4 regions of the Streptomyces sp. NPDC032745 genome follow, and region 1 is predicted to be linked to each of the others. Evidence: riboswitches for the same ligand, from Rfam matches in the RefSeq annotation. Region 1 holds a riboswitch; each other region holds the start of a gene.
The links. Region 1 has a riboswitch for cobalamin ahead of cobN (cobaltochelatase subunit CobN). Riboswitches for the same ligand answer to the same signal wherever they lie in the genome.
Positions count from the first base shown of each region.

Region 2: linked by a shared signal. The riboswitch ahead of ACZ5WG_RS27450 (cobalamin biosynthesis protein) and the one ahead of cobN (cobaltochelatase subunit CobN) in region 1 are both predicted to bind cobalamin.
Region 3: linked by a shared signal. The riboswitch ahead of ACZ5WG_RS23990 (prenyltransferase/squalene oxidase repeat-containing protein) and the one ahead of cobN (cobaltochelatase subunit CobN) in region 1 are both predicted to bind cobalamin.
Region 4: linked by a shared signal. The riboswitch ahead of ACZ5WG_RS24025 (CoA-acylating methylmalonate-semialdehyde dehydrogenase) and the one ahead of cobN (cobaltochelatase subunit CobN) in region 1 are both predicted to bind cobalamin.

Region 1 is NZ_JBVING010000019.1:46,975-50,175, reverse strand. Features, by position in the region: gene cobG (precorrin-3B synthase) at 1-704, opposite strand, end outside; cobalamin riboswitch at 898-1,036, shown strand; gene cobN (cobaltochelatase subunit CobN) at 1,070-3,201, shown strand, end outside.
Region 2 is NZ_JBVING010000011.1:236,321-239,521, reverse strand. Features, by position in the region: gene ACZ5WG_RS27460 (inorganic phosphate transporter) at 105-1,385, shown strand; gene ACZ5WG_RS27455 (hypothetical protein) at 1,414-1,635, shown strand; cobalamin riboswitch at 1,750-1,900, shown strand; gene ACZ5WG_RS27450 (cobalamin biosynthesis protein) at 1,940-2,899, shown strand; gene ACZ5WG_RS27445 (cobyric acid synthase) at 2,911-3,201, shown strand, end outside.
Region 3 is NZ_JBVING010000009.1:175,547-178,747, forward strand. Features, by position in the region: gene ACZ5WG_RS23985 (prenyltransferase/squalene oxidase repeat-containing protein) at 1-942, opposite strand, end outside; cobalamin riboswitch at 1,301-1,434, shown strand; gene ACZ5WG_RS23990 (prenyltransferase/squalene oxidase repeat-containing protein) at 1,532-2,944, shown strand.
Region 4 is NZ_JBVING010000009.1:185,331-188,531, forward strand. Features, by position in the region: gene ACZ5WG_RS24015 (short-chain fatty acyl-CoA regulator family protein) at 1-279, shown strand, start outside; gene ACZ5WG_RS24020 (cobalamin-binding protein) at 289-1,203, opposite strand; cobalamin riboswitch at 1,252-1,436, shown strand; gene ACZ5WG_RS24025 (CoA-acylating methylmalonate-semialdehyde dehydrogenase) at 1,631-3,130, shown strand; gene ACZ5WG_RS24030 (acyl-CoA dehydrogenase family protein) at 3,127-3,201, shown strand, end outside.

The DNA.
Region 1 (3,201 bases):
GTGCCGGCTGCGCGCGCCGCGTCCAGGAAATACAGGGCGGCGGTCAGCGCGGCCCGCGGCGCGTCGGCCGAGGCGACGAGCACCGCCCGTGCGGGGCGCTGCCCAGCGGGGTCGGATCCGGCGTCCGGGGCGTCGGCGGTGCGTTCGGCCGGTGTGTCGCCCAGCAGCACCAGTGCCCGGTCGGCGCCCCGTGCCAGCACGGTCACGTCCGCGGCCAGCGAGCGAGCGTCGCCGCGGCCGTCGTCGAGGGCGAACAGGAAGCGGCCGGACAGCCCGGCAGCGGGCGCACTCGCGCACAGCAGCCGGTCCAGCTCCGCGACCCAGGGCGCCACGTCGGGCAGTCCGCGCCGGTCGAGGCCGGTGAGCGGCGAGGCGACGATGTTGCGGACCCGCTCGTGGGTGGGCGCGGGCAGCAGGCCGGCGCGGACGAGCACGGCCTGCAGTTCGCCGCCGCAGCTCGCCCCGAGTCCGCGCAGCTGCGCATTGCCGCGGGAGGTGAGGTCGATGTGCCCGTCGCCGAGCCGGTCCGCGGCATCGGCCAGCAGTGCGGCCGCGTCCGCGTCGAGCATCCCGCCGGGTACCCGGACCCGGGCCAGGAACCCGTCGTCCGCAGCATGCAGCCGCAGCGCACCGGGACATGCGTCACCGCGGTCGCGTATGACGGGTTCGTCCCGCGATGCGGCGGAAGGGGGCTGGGGCGGCATGGCGGCGAGCATACCCACGATTCCCCCGCCCCGACCTGTGGCCGTCACCACCCGCCCCCTCGGCGCAGTGATGCCGCGCGGGCGGGCTCGGCGCTCCGCGGAGCGGGGGCGCGCGGCGGGTCGCCGGCGGGGGCGGGTCCGCCGGTCGGGCGCCCGGGCGCGGGCCACCCCCACTCCCGGTCGGGGAGATCGCCACCTAAGATGACCAGCGGCGGAGCCACATGGCCCGCTGGGAGGAAGCCCGGTGCGAATCCGGCGCGGTCCCGCCACTGTGAACCCTGCAGAGCAATCCGCCGGGTGAGTCAGGAACTCCCGCTGTCCTCACTGCCCGGGGCGCGGAAACCCCGAGGAAGGCCTGCCGCCGCATGATCCTGCTGCTGTCGACGTCCGACACCGATCTGCTCAGCGCCCGCGCCGCGGACGGCCCCGTGCCGTACCGGTTCGCGAATCCCTCCCGCCTTCCCCTCGACGACCTGCCCGGGCTGCTCGACGGCGTCGACCTGGTCGTCGTACGCCTCCTCGGCGGTCTGCGCGCCTGGCAGGACGGCCTCGACCTGCTGCTGGCGCCGGACCAGACCCGCCCGGTGGTCGTCCTCACCGGCGAACAGGCCCCGGACGCCCAGCTGATGGAGGCCTCCACGGTCCCGATCGGCATCGCGGCCGAGGCACACGGCTACCTCGCCCACGGCGGCCCCGCCAACCTGGACCAGCTGGCCCGGTTCCTCTCCGACACCGTGCTGCTCACCGGCCACGGCTTCGAGCCGCCCGCCGCCGCACCGACCTGGGGCCCGCTGGAGCGCACACCGGGGACCACCGGGGGTCCGCGGATCGCCGTGCTGTACTACCGCGCCCACCAGATGAGCGGCAACACCGCCTTCGTGCACGCCCTGTGCGATGCGATCGAGGCCCAGGACGCCCAGGCGCTCCCCCTGTACGTGTCCTCCCTGCGCACCCCGGAGCCGGACCTGATCGCCGCGCTGGAGTCGGCGGACGCGGTCGTCACCACCGTCCTCGCGGCCGGCGGCACCAAGCCCGCCACCGCTTCGGCGGGCGGCGACGACGAGTCGTGGGACGCGGGCGCGCTGGCCGCGCTCGGCGTCCCGATCCTGCAGGCCCTGTGCCTGACCGGCTCGCGCAGCGCCTGGGAGGAGAACGACGAGGGCCTGTCCCCCCTCGACGCCGCGACGCAGGTCGCCGTGCCCGAGTTCGACGGCCGCCTGATCACCGTCCCGTTCTCCTTCAAGGAGCTCGACGAGGACGGCCTGCCCGCGTACGTGGCCGACCCCGAGCGCGCCGCCCGCGTCGCCGGCATCGCCGTCCGCCACGCCCGCCTGCGGCACATCGAGCGCCGCGACAAGAGGATCGCGCTCGTCCTCTCCGCGTACCCCACCAAGCACTCCCGCATCGGCAACGCGGTCGGCCTCGACACCCCGGCCAGCGCCGTGGAGCTGCTGCGCACCCTCATCGCGGGCGGCTACGACTTCGGCCCCGTCGAGGAGGTCCCGGGCCTGGTCTCCGGCGACGGCGACGAGCTGATCCGCGCCCTGATCGAGGCCGGCGGCCACGACCAGGACTGGCTGACCGAGGAGCAGCTGGCCCGCAACCCGGTCCGGATCCCGGCCGCCGACTACAAGCGGTGGTTCGCCGAGCTCCCCGCCGAGCTGCGCGAAAGCGTCGAGGAGCACTGGGGCGAGGCCCCGGGCAACATGTTCGTGGACCGCTCGGCCAACCCGGAGGGCGACATCGTCCTCGCGGCGCTGCGCCGCGGCAACCTGCTCATCCTGATCCAGCCGCCGCGCGGCTTCGGCGAGAACCCGATCGCGATCTACCACGACCCGGACCTGCCGCCCTCGCACCACTACCTGGCCGCGTACCGGTGGATCCAGGCCCGCGCCGAGGACGGCGGTTTCGGCGCCGACGCGATGATCCACCTCGGCAAGCACGGCAACCTGGAGTGGCTGCCGGGCAAGAACGCCGGCCTGTCGGCGGCCTGCGCACCCGACGCCGCGCTCGGCGACCTGCCTCTCATCTACCCCTTCCTGGTGAACGACCCGGGCGAGGGCACCCAGGCCAAGCGCCGCGTGCACGCCACCCTGGTCGACCACCTGGTGCCGCCGATGGCGCGCGCGGAGTCGTACGGCGACATCGCGCGCCTGGAGCAGCACCTGGACGAGTACGCGCAGATCTCCGCGATGGACCCGGCCAAGCTGCCGGCCATCCGCGCCCAGATCTGGACCCTGATCCAGGCCGCGAAGCTCCACCACGACCTGGGTCTGGAGGAGCGCCCGGACGACGAGGGCTTCGACGACTTCCTGCTGCACGTCGACGGCTGGCTGTGCGAGGTCAAGGACGCCCAGATCCGCGACGGCCTGCACGTCCTGGGCGGCGCCCCGACCGGCGAGGCCCGGGTCAACCTGGTCCTCGCGATCCTGCGCGCCCGTCAGATCTGGGGCGGCACCACGGCCCTGCCCGGCCTGCGCGAGGCGCTCGGCCTGGA
Region 2 (3,201 bases), on a different contig from region 1:
GCACGACGGGCCAGTACACCGCTCCGCCCGCGTCAGTTCATCTTCCGTTCACTCAGGTTGCCTACGGTCGCCGAGCCACTGACGTCAAACAGAAGCCTGGGTAAATGGAGCACATAACGCTTCTCCTCGGGATCGTGATCATCACCGCTCTCGTGTTCGACTTCACGAACGGTTTCCACGACACGGCCAACGCGATGGCCACCACCATCTCGACCGGCGCCCTCAAGCCCAAGACGGCGGTGGCCATGTCCGCCGTGCTCAACCTCGTCGGCGCTTTCATGTCCGTGGAGGTCGCCAAGACGATCTCCAAGGGCCTGGTCAACGAGGAGGGCATCCAGCCAGAAGTGATCTTCGCCGCCCTGGTCGGCGCGATCCTCTGGAATCTCGTCACCTGGCTGGTCGGACTCCCCTCCAGCTCCTCCCACGCACTGATGGGCGGCCTGGTCGGCGCGGCCGTCGCCTCCGCCGGCCTCGGCGCCGTCAACGGCGGCACGCTCGTCAGCAAGGTGCTGCTCCCCGCGGTCGCCGCGCCGATCGTGGCCGGTGTGGCCTCGATGCTGGCCGCCAAGGTCACGTACAAGCTCGGCGGCAAGGTCGGCGGCAAGACCGCCACCAAGGGCTACCGCGCCGGGCAGATCGCCTCGGCCGGTCTCGTCTCCCTCGCGCACGGCACCAACGACGCGCAGAAGACGATGGGCATCATCACCCTGGCGCTCATCGCCGGCGGCGCCCTGGACTCCGGCGCCAACCCGCCGGTCTGGGTCATCGTCTCCGCCGGCATGGCCATCGCCCTGGGCACCTCCCTGGGCGGCTGGCGCATCATCCGCACCATGGGCAGCGGCCTGACCGACCTCCAGCCGCAGCAGGGCTTCGCCGCCCAGACCTCGGCCGCGAGCGTCATCCTGGCCTCCTCCACCCTCGGCTTCTCCCTCTCCACCACCCACGCGTGCTCCGGCGCCGTCATGGGTGCGGGTCTGGGCCGCAAGGGCGGCGTGGTCCGCTGGTCCACCGCCACCCGCATGTTCATCGCGTGGGGCCTGACCCTGCCGGCCGCGGCCGTCGTCGCCTCCGGTGCCGAGCTGGTCATGCGCACCGGTGACGTCGGCGTCGCCGCCGTCGCGCTCTTCCTGGTCGCCTCCTGCGTCGCCATCTGGGTCATCTCCCGCCGCCAGGTCGTCGACCACAGCAACGTCAACGACGCACAGCCGGCCGCGGCCGAGGAGCCGGGTGTCGTGACCACGGCCATGGCCGCCGTCGCCGTCCCGCCGACCGTGGCCGCCGAGGCCGCCGCCGGTACGACCGCCGCGGTCACGGACGACGCGCTGAAGGCCACCATCCCGGCGGCCGCCCCGACCACGCCGGCGGCCCCCGCCGCCGCGGTCTGACCCCGAGAACGACAGAGGAATCCGCAGTATGAAGATCGACTGGGCAGCACTCGGCTCCGTCTTCGGGGTCAGCCTCTCCGCCACCGTCGCGCTCGTGGCCCTGTTCACCCTGGGCCTGGTGGGCCTCTCCAAGCACGAGACCGCCACCGAGCAGGGCGGCACCGCCACCCTGGCCCGCAGCGGCGCGTACGCCTGCTTCGCGCTCGTCGCGGCGGCCGTGGCGTACGGCATCTACCTGATCGTCAGCTGACCGATTCGGGCACGGCGCACGAAAGCTCCCTCCGGGCTTCCCGGGGGGAGCTTTCCCGTACCTGCGGCCCGGGGTGGTGACCCGCCCCGCCGCAGGTCAACGGCGAGTTGACGGGCCTTCGCGGTGCGTGGTGGACTGCCCGAGCCAATACGGCGGCATGGAGAGGAAGTCCGGTGCGAATCCGGCGCGGTCCCGCCACTGTCACCGGGGAGCACGCGGCACGTGCGCCCCGGGAGCCAGGAACTCCCACCGCCGGACACGTCGAACCAGGGCGCGGACCCTGAGTGAGGACATACCTGCCACCATGCGTGCCGATCGCGTCTTCGCGTACGGCGCCACGGCGGGCCTGATCGGCGACCGGATCCTCGGTGATCCGCGCCGAGGGCACCCCGTGGCCGCCTTCGGACGAGCAGCCGCCGCCGTCGAAGGCGCCCTGTGGCGCGACGACCGCGCCCGGGGCCTCCTCCACACCCTCGTGTGCGCCGGGGGCGCGGCCGCCGTCGGCGCGCTGAGCGCCCGCGCCGTGCGCTCCCGGCCCGCGGCCGTCCGTATCGCCCTGACCGCAGCGGCCACCTGGGCCGTCGTCGGCGGAACCTCCCTGGGCCGTGAGGCCCGCGCCATCGGCGGCGCGCTCGCCGCCGGGGACGCCGAGGTGGCCCGGGAGCGGCTGCCGCACCTGTGCGGGCGCGACCCGCAGGCCCTGGACGAGCAGCAGATGGCCCGCGCCGTCGTGGAGTCGGTCGCCGAGAACACCTCCGACGCGGTGGTCGGGGCCCTGGTGTGGGGCGCCGCCGCCGGTGTCCCAGGGCTGCTGGCCTTCCGCGCCGTGAACACCCTGGACGCGATGGTGGGGCACAAGTCGCCGCGCTACCTGCGCTACGGCTGGGCCTCGGCCCGGCTCGACGACCTCGCGGGCTGGCCGGGCGCCCGGCTGACCGCCCTGGCCGCCGTACTGGCCGGACCCGACCGGCGGGGAGCCGTACGGGCCTGGCGTGCGGACGCCGCCAAGCACCCGAGCCCGAACGCCGGCCCGGTGGAGGCCTCGTTCGCCGGGGCGCTCGGCGTACGGCTGGGGGGCACCCTGGCGTACGCGGGGCGGGTCGAGCACCGGGCCGTGCTGAACGGCGGGGCGGGGCGGCCGGTGCAGGTCGCGGACATCGAACGGGCGGTGCGGCTGTCACGCCAGGTGACGTGGCTGGCGCTGGGGACGTGTGTGGCACTGCGCTGTGCGGTGTCACGTGTTGCTGGGAGGGGACGCCCGTGAGCGGCGGAAAGCTGGGCGGGGGACTCCTCGTCGCCGGTACGACATCGGACGCGGGCAAGAGCGTGGTCACGGCGGGCATCTGCCGCTGGCTGGCCCGGCAGGGCGTGAAGGTGGCGCCGTTCAAGGCGCAGAACATGTCGCTGAACTCGTTCGTGACGCGCGAGGGCGCCGAAATCGGGCGGGCGCAGGCGATGCAGGCGCAGGCGGCGTGCGTGGAGCCGACGGCGCTGATGAACCCGGTGCTGCTCAAGCCCGGCAGCGACCGCAGCAGCCAGGTGGTGCTGCTGGGCAAGCCGGTGGGC
Region 3 (3,201 bases), on a different contig from region 1:
GCCGTCGCCCGCGTCCCGGGGGCAGACGTACTTCAAGAGATCGCCGAGCAGGTCGTGCCCGCCGAAGGCGTGCGGGTCCTTGCCCGTGGACTCGGCGACGAGCGCGAGTCGGGCGGCTGCGGTGGCGTCCGGGATGCCGTCCTTGCCGGCCGGGTAGGCGTACGCGTCGGTCTGCGCGGGCGTGGCCAGGAAGTCGGCCGCCTTCTTCGCCGCCGGACTCTTCGGGTCGGCGGACACCAGGGCGAAGACCGCCTCGGTGGTGAGGAAGTGGTTCGGGGCGGTCGCCCCGTCGTCGACGACGCGCTCTCCGTCCGTGAGCTTCCCGGTGATCCAGCGGATCGCGGCGGGCGCGTCGACCTTGCCTGCCGGCACGGTGGGCGGAGCCGTGGGAACGGTCGGGTCGGGCGTGGTCCCGCCTCCGGCCCGCACGTCGTCGGGGGAGAACGAGGGCTTGCCGGAGGTGCCGCCGACGTCCGTGCCGCCGAACACCCAGGCGTCGACGTCGCCGGCCTTCGGCGTACGCGCCATCGCGCCGAGCGGGCTGTAGGTCCAGTTCTTCTGACCGGGGGAGGCGATCCAGTACGACCAGTAGGCCGTGGCCTGCGGGGTGAGGACGCACTCCTCCTTCTCCGGCGTGGGGTACTGCGTCCCGGTGCCCTTGCCGATGCGGCAGATGAACCCGTCACCGTCGTGGACGGTGCCCTCCGTGGTGAAGCCGCCGGTGTGCAGCAGTTCGTAACCGGTGGTGGGCGTGGTGTCGCAGCCGCGCTCGACCTTCCCGCCGAACGGACCGAAGTCGACCGCGACGATGGCGCCCGTGGTGGCGGTGCACTGCTCGATCGGATCGGCCGAGGCGGGGGCGACTCCACCCACGAAGGCCACACTCGCGGCGAACGTCAGGAGTGCCGCCGATATGAGCGACAGCAGTCCCTTGCTGCGCATGCGTTGCTGTGATTGCTCTGCGGTCCCCACCACGGCCCCTCGTGTCGGCCGGGCGGACCTGTGCGTGGCAAAAGGGCTCTCGAAGGCGTGAGGTGACGGGAGAGCCGTTCGAACCACGCCGTAGTCCGCGACGGCGCTTCTCGCTGCAAAACCTGGCTCCAGGCATTCCGACTCGCCCGGGCGGTCCCGGGCCTACGGTTGCGGGTCAGCGCCGGATTTCGACCGGCTTCCCCTGGAGCTGAGTGCTTATCAGTCGGAGTGGAACACGTGGATAAAGACAGCGTCAAGGTGGCCTGCGTCTCACGCGGCACTGGCTCCAGTCCCGCACGACCGCCGGCCGCGTCGGCGGCTGGCGGACCTTTGATCGCTCGGGTAGCGTCCTGGGCTGCCACATGGGGGAACCTGGTGCGAATCCGGGGCTGACGCGCAGCGGTGTGGGACGGCAGGGGGCCGCTCCCGAGCCCGAATGCCCGTGCGGCGAGGCAATTCACAAGCCGTACCACGCGTTCGGACGGCCGCCACCGCGCTCCGGGCTGCCCGCCCGCACGAGCCTCGGTCAGGCCGGCGTCCCTCATTCCAGGAGCAGGCCATGTCCCGTACCCGTACCCCCCGCCGCCTCACGCTCGCGGTGCCCGCAGCGCTCGGCGCCCTCGTCCTCACCGCACTGCCGGCCTTCGCCACCTCGTCGCCCGCGCAGATCGCCACGTCCAAGACCAACGGTGTGGCGTATCTCAAGTCCCTTCAGGCCGCGGATGGTTCGTATGCCGGCTCCGGGCTGTCCAACGAGTGGGCCTTCAGCACCTTCGCAGCTGCCGGCACGGCCGTCGTCGACGTCTACCCCGGCGGCGACACGACCAAGAACGCCCGGACCGTCTACCGCAACCTGCTGTCGACGGCGGCCTGGCCCCAGGCCTCCCCGGTCGTCACCGACTACGAGCGCGGCACCCTGAACGCCTACGCCGCGGGCATCGACCCGGCCCGCGTCTCCGCCTCCCGCAACCTCATCGCGAACATCTACTCCTACTGGCAGACGGCCGAGGCGGGCTACTTCGGCCCGTCGGGGAACTTCAACGGCACCGTTTTCGCGGCCCTTTCGCTGGGCGGCGCCAAGACCCAGGGTGGCGCCAACCGTGTCCCGCAGGCGCTGACCGACTCCATGGTCACCCGCATCCGCGCCAACCAGCACGTGGACGGCGGCTGGACCTTCAGCAAGGCCGAGGGCAACTCCACCGTCCTGAACTCCGCGAGCGACGTCGACATGACGGGCGCCGCCATGGCCGCGCTGTGCGTCTCAGGGGTCCCGAACACCGACACGGACGTCGTCCAGGCGAAGAACTTCCTCAAGAGCACCCTCGTCTCGGGCACCGGCGCGTTCAACTCCCTGTACGGGGTCAACACCAGCTCCAACGGCTGGGGCGTCGCGGGCCTCAACGCCTGCGGATTCAACCCGCAGACCGGCGACTTCCTCACCGGCAGCGGCAAGACCCCGATCGACTTCCTCATCGCCAACCAGTACAACCCCGCCGGCGGCTTCAAGTACAAGCCCTCCGACACCACCCCCTCGGCCTACTCGTCGATCGACGCGCTGCGCGCGGTCGCGGGCGGCGGTTTCACCACCGCCCCGCCGGTCCCGGTCACCCCGGGCGCCCCGCAGTGGGTCGCCCAGTCGACCTTCACCTCCGGGACGGCCACCAAGTTGGCACTGACGGTCGACGACGGCACCGGAAACCTGAAGGTCTGCTCTGTGGCCTTCACTCCGACGGGTACGACCACCACCCTCGGTGATGTTCTGGCCGCCGCGACCAGCGCGGCCACGCCCTCGGGCTGCGTCACAGCCGTGACCCCGTCCTCCGGCACAGGGACCATTACCAGTGTCAACGGCAAGGCCAACAGCGGCTCGAACACTTGGAAGGTCAGCGTCGACGGCTCCTCCTTCGCCGGTGCGCTCCGGGAGAAGGCCATCAACGTGGGCGACACCATCGCGCTGCGCTGGGGCGCCTGACCATCCGATGCCGGTGAGGGTTGCGGGCCTCTGGGCCCCAACCCTCACCGCTGTGTCTCGATTGATAGGAAGAGTGCGTGAAAGAGGGCTGTTTACCCATGGCGCCGGGAAGGTCAGGATGACGAAGATAGTGCCACGCCATGTGGTCGTCGACGGGGTGCAGCTGCTCGCCTTGACAGCCCAGGAGTACGAGAGCCTCGCGGCATCGCGACGTCAGTTCGGTTCTCACGTGGTCCGGTTGCGCATGACCCGCGAAG
Region 4 (3,201 bases), on a different contig from region 1:
GCCCGCGCCGTGACCCGGCACCGCGGTGGCTGGGGCGAGCCCGGCAAGACCTTTGCGATCGGCCTCGGCTGCGAGATCCGCCACGCGCCCCGTCTCGTCTACTCCGACGGCCTCGACCTCGACAACGCTGCGGCCGCCACCCCCATCGGCATGGGCTGCCGCCTCTGCGAACGCCTCGACTGCCCCCAGCGCGCGGTTCCACCCCTCGGCCGCCCGCTCGCGGTTGACGAGAACAGCAGCACCTTCATCCCCTACCCGGTCGCCGACGACCGGGGGTGATCACCGGGCTCAGCCCAGTCGGCGCGCCTCCGCCTCGGTCACCGGGTCCCCCGCCCGCACTCCGTGGAGGACGTGGGCGAGTACCTCGGCGCCGCGGACCACGCGGGGGCCCGGCCGGTTGAAGTACGCGGGCCCGTCCAAGACCCACACCTCCCCCGCCCGCACGGCGGGCAGCTCGTCCCAGCCGGGCAGCGAGGTGAGCAGGTCAAGCTCCGTCAGGGTCCGCTCGGGCGGGAAGCCGCAGGGCAGGACGAGGACCACGTCCGGGCGCGCCTCGCGTACCGCTTCCCACGTCATCGGCTTGGTGTGCTCACCCGGCTCGGCCAGCAGCGGCTCACCGCCCGCCGCGGTGATCTGTTCGGGTACCCAGTGTCCGGCGGGCCACAGCGGGTCGAGCCACTCGACGGCCACCACCCGGGGCCGCGGCCGGCCCTCCGTACGGCGCCGCACCTCGGCGAGCCGGCCCCGCAGCTCGGCACGGCGCCGCTCGGCCCGCTCACGTACCCCGAGCAGGTCGCCCACGGTGACCAGGCAGTCCAGCACGTCGTCGAGGGTCTTCGGTTCCAGGCTCAGGACCCGGGGTCCGGCGTCCATGACGCGCACCGCCCGGGTGACGCCCTGGTAGGAGACGGCGCAGACCTTGCAGAGGTCCTGGGTGAGCAGGACTTCCGGTGCGAGCGCGGCGAGGGCTTCGGTGTCCAGGGTGTAGAGCGAGGAGCCGGAGTGTGCGGACCCGCCGACGGCCTGGGAGATCTCCCGGCTGCCGAGTGCGTCCGCGTCGAATTCGGCGCGGGTGACGACGGGTACGGAGGCCACCGCGGCGGGCGGCCAGTCGCATTCGTGGGTGCGTCCGACCAGGTCGGCGGCGAGTCCGAGGTCCGCCACGATGTCGGTGGCCGCCGGGAGCAGGGAGACGATGCGCATGCTCCGACTGTAGGCGCACTCGAGTGGCGGGTCTGGACTTACTAGGACGTCCAACTATATGTTCGTGGCACAAGGTCCGCGGTGCAGGGAAGCCGGTGCAAAACCGGCACGGTCCCGCCACTGTGACCGGGGAGTGTGCTGCCATCCACACGCCACTGACGAGGTCTGTCGGGAAGGCGGGCGGCGCGCGGGGATCCGGGAGTCAGGATACCGGCCGCGGGTTGTTCCGTGTTGTCCACGAGGATGGAGCAGACACGCATGGCACCGGTTTGTACCCACGACCCTGGTGATCCGGCGGAGCGCACGCACACCCCTTCTGTGCGCTCGTAGTTCTCACGGTTTTCCGTAGCGGTGCACCCCCATCCGGGGTGTCGTCCGCCGGTCTGCCGTGCCATCCCCGGATCCAACCTGACGAGAGCAGGCATCCATGGTCCGTGAACTCACCCATTTCATCGGCGGAAAGCACACCACCGGCACGTCCGGGCTCTTCGCCGACGTGTACGACCCGAACACCGGCACCGTCCAGGCGCGCGTGCCGCTGGCCGGCCGGGCTGACACCGAGGCGGCGATCGCCAACGCGGAAGAAGCGCAGGACGATTGGGGCCAGTGGAATCCCCAGCGTCGTGCTCGGGTCCTGCTGCGTTTCCTCCAGCTCGTCGAGGGCGAGCGGGAGAACCTGGCCCGGATGTTGTCGGCCGAGCACGGCAAGACCGTCGCCGACGCCCACGGTGATCTGCAGCGAGGACTGGAGGTGGTCGAGTTCGCCGCCGGTATCCCGCACCTCCTCAAGGGCGAGTTCACCGACAACGCCGGCACCGGCATCGACGTGCACTCGCTGCGCTCACCGCTGGGCGTGGTCGCGGGCATCACCCCGTTCAACTTCCCCGCGATGATTCCGCTCTGGCAGGCCGCACCCGCCCTGGCCTGCGGCAATTCCTTCATCCTCAAGCCGTCCGAGCGTGACCCGTCGGTTCCGCTGCGCCTCGCCGAGCTGTTCCTCGAGGCCGGCCTGCCGCCGGGCGTGCTCAATGTGGTCAACGGGGGCAAGGAAGCCGTCGACACCCTCCTCGAAGACCCGCGCGTACAGGCCCTCGGCTTCGTCGGATCCACCCCGATCGCCGCGCACATCTACGCCACCGCCGCCGCCCACGGCAAGCGCGCCCAGTGCTTCGGCGGCGCCAAGAACCACATGATCGTGATGCCGGACGCCGATCTCGACCAGGCGGTGGAGGCCCTCATCGGCGCCGGCTACGGCTCCGCGGGCGAGCGCTGCATGGCCATCGCCGTCGCCGTCCCCGTCGGGGAGGAGACCGCGAACGCGCTGGTGGCCAAGTTGAAGGAGCGGATCGCCACCCTGCGCGTGGGCCGCTCCGACGACCCCGAGGCCGACTTCGGGCCGCTGGTCAGCCGCGACGCCCTCGACCGGGTGAACCGCTACGTCGACATCGGAGCCACCGAGGGCGCCGAACTCGTCGTCGACGGACGCGGGTTCACCCTCCCCGGACACGAGGGCGGCTTCTTCGCCGGAGCCACCCTCTTCGACCGCGTGACCCCGCAGATGCGGATCTACCGCGAGGAGATCTTCGGCCCGGTGCTGTCCGTCGTACGGGCCGCCGACTACGAGGAGGCCCTGCGCCTGCCCACCGAGCATCCGTACGGCAACGGCGTCGCGATCTTCACCCGGGACGGCGACACGGCACGCGACTTCACCCGCCGGGTGGGCGCCGGCATGGTCGGCGTCAACGTGCCGATCCCCGTACCCGTGGCGTACCACACCTTCGGCGGCTGGAAGCGGTCCGGCTTCGGCGACCTGAACCAGCACGGCCCCGACTCGATCCGCTTCTACACCCGTACCAAGACCGTCACCTCGCGCTGGCCCTCCGGGGCCAAGGAAGGCGCGAGCTTCACCATCCCGACGATGGGATGAGCGCCGTGACCACCACCCTCACCGAGGACCAGCTCGCGCTCGCCGAGGTCACCCTCGACTTCGCCCAGGAG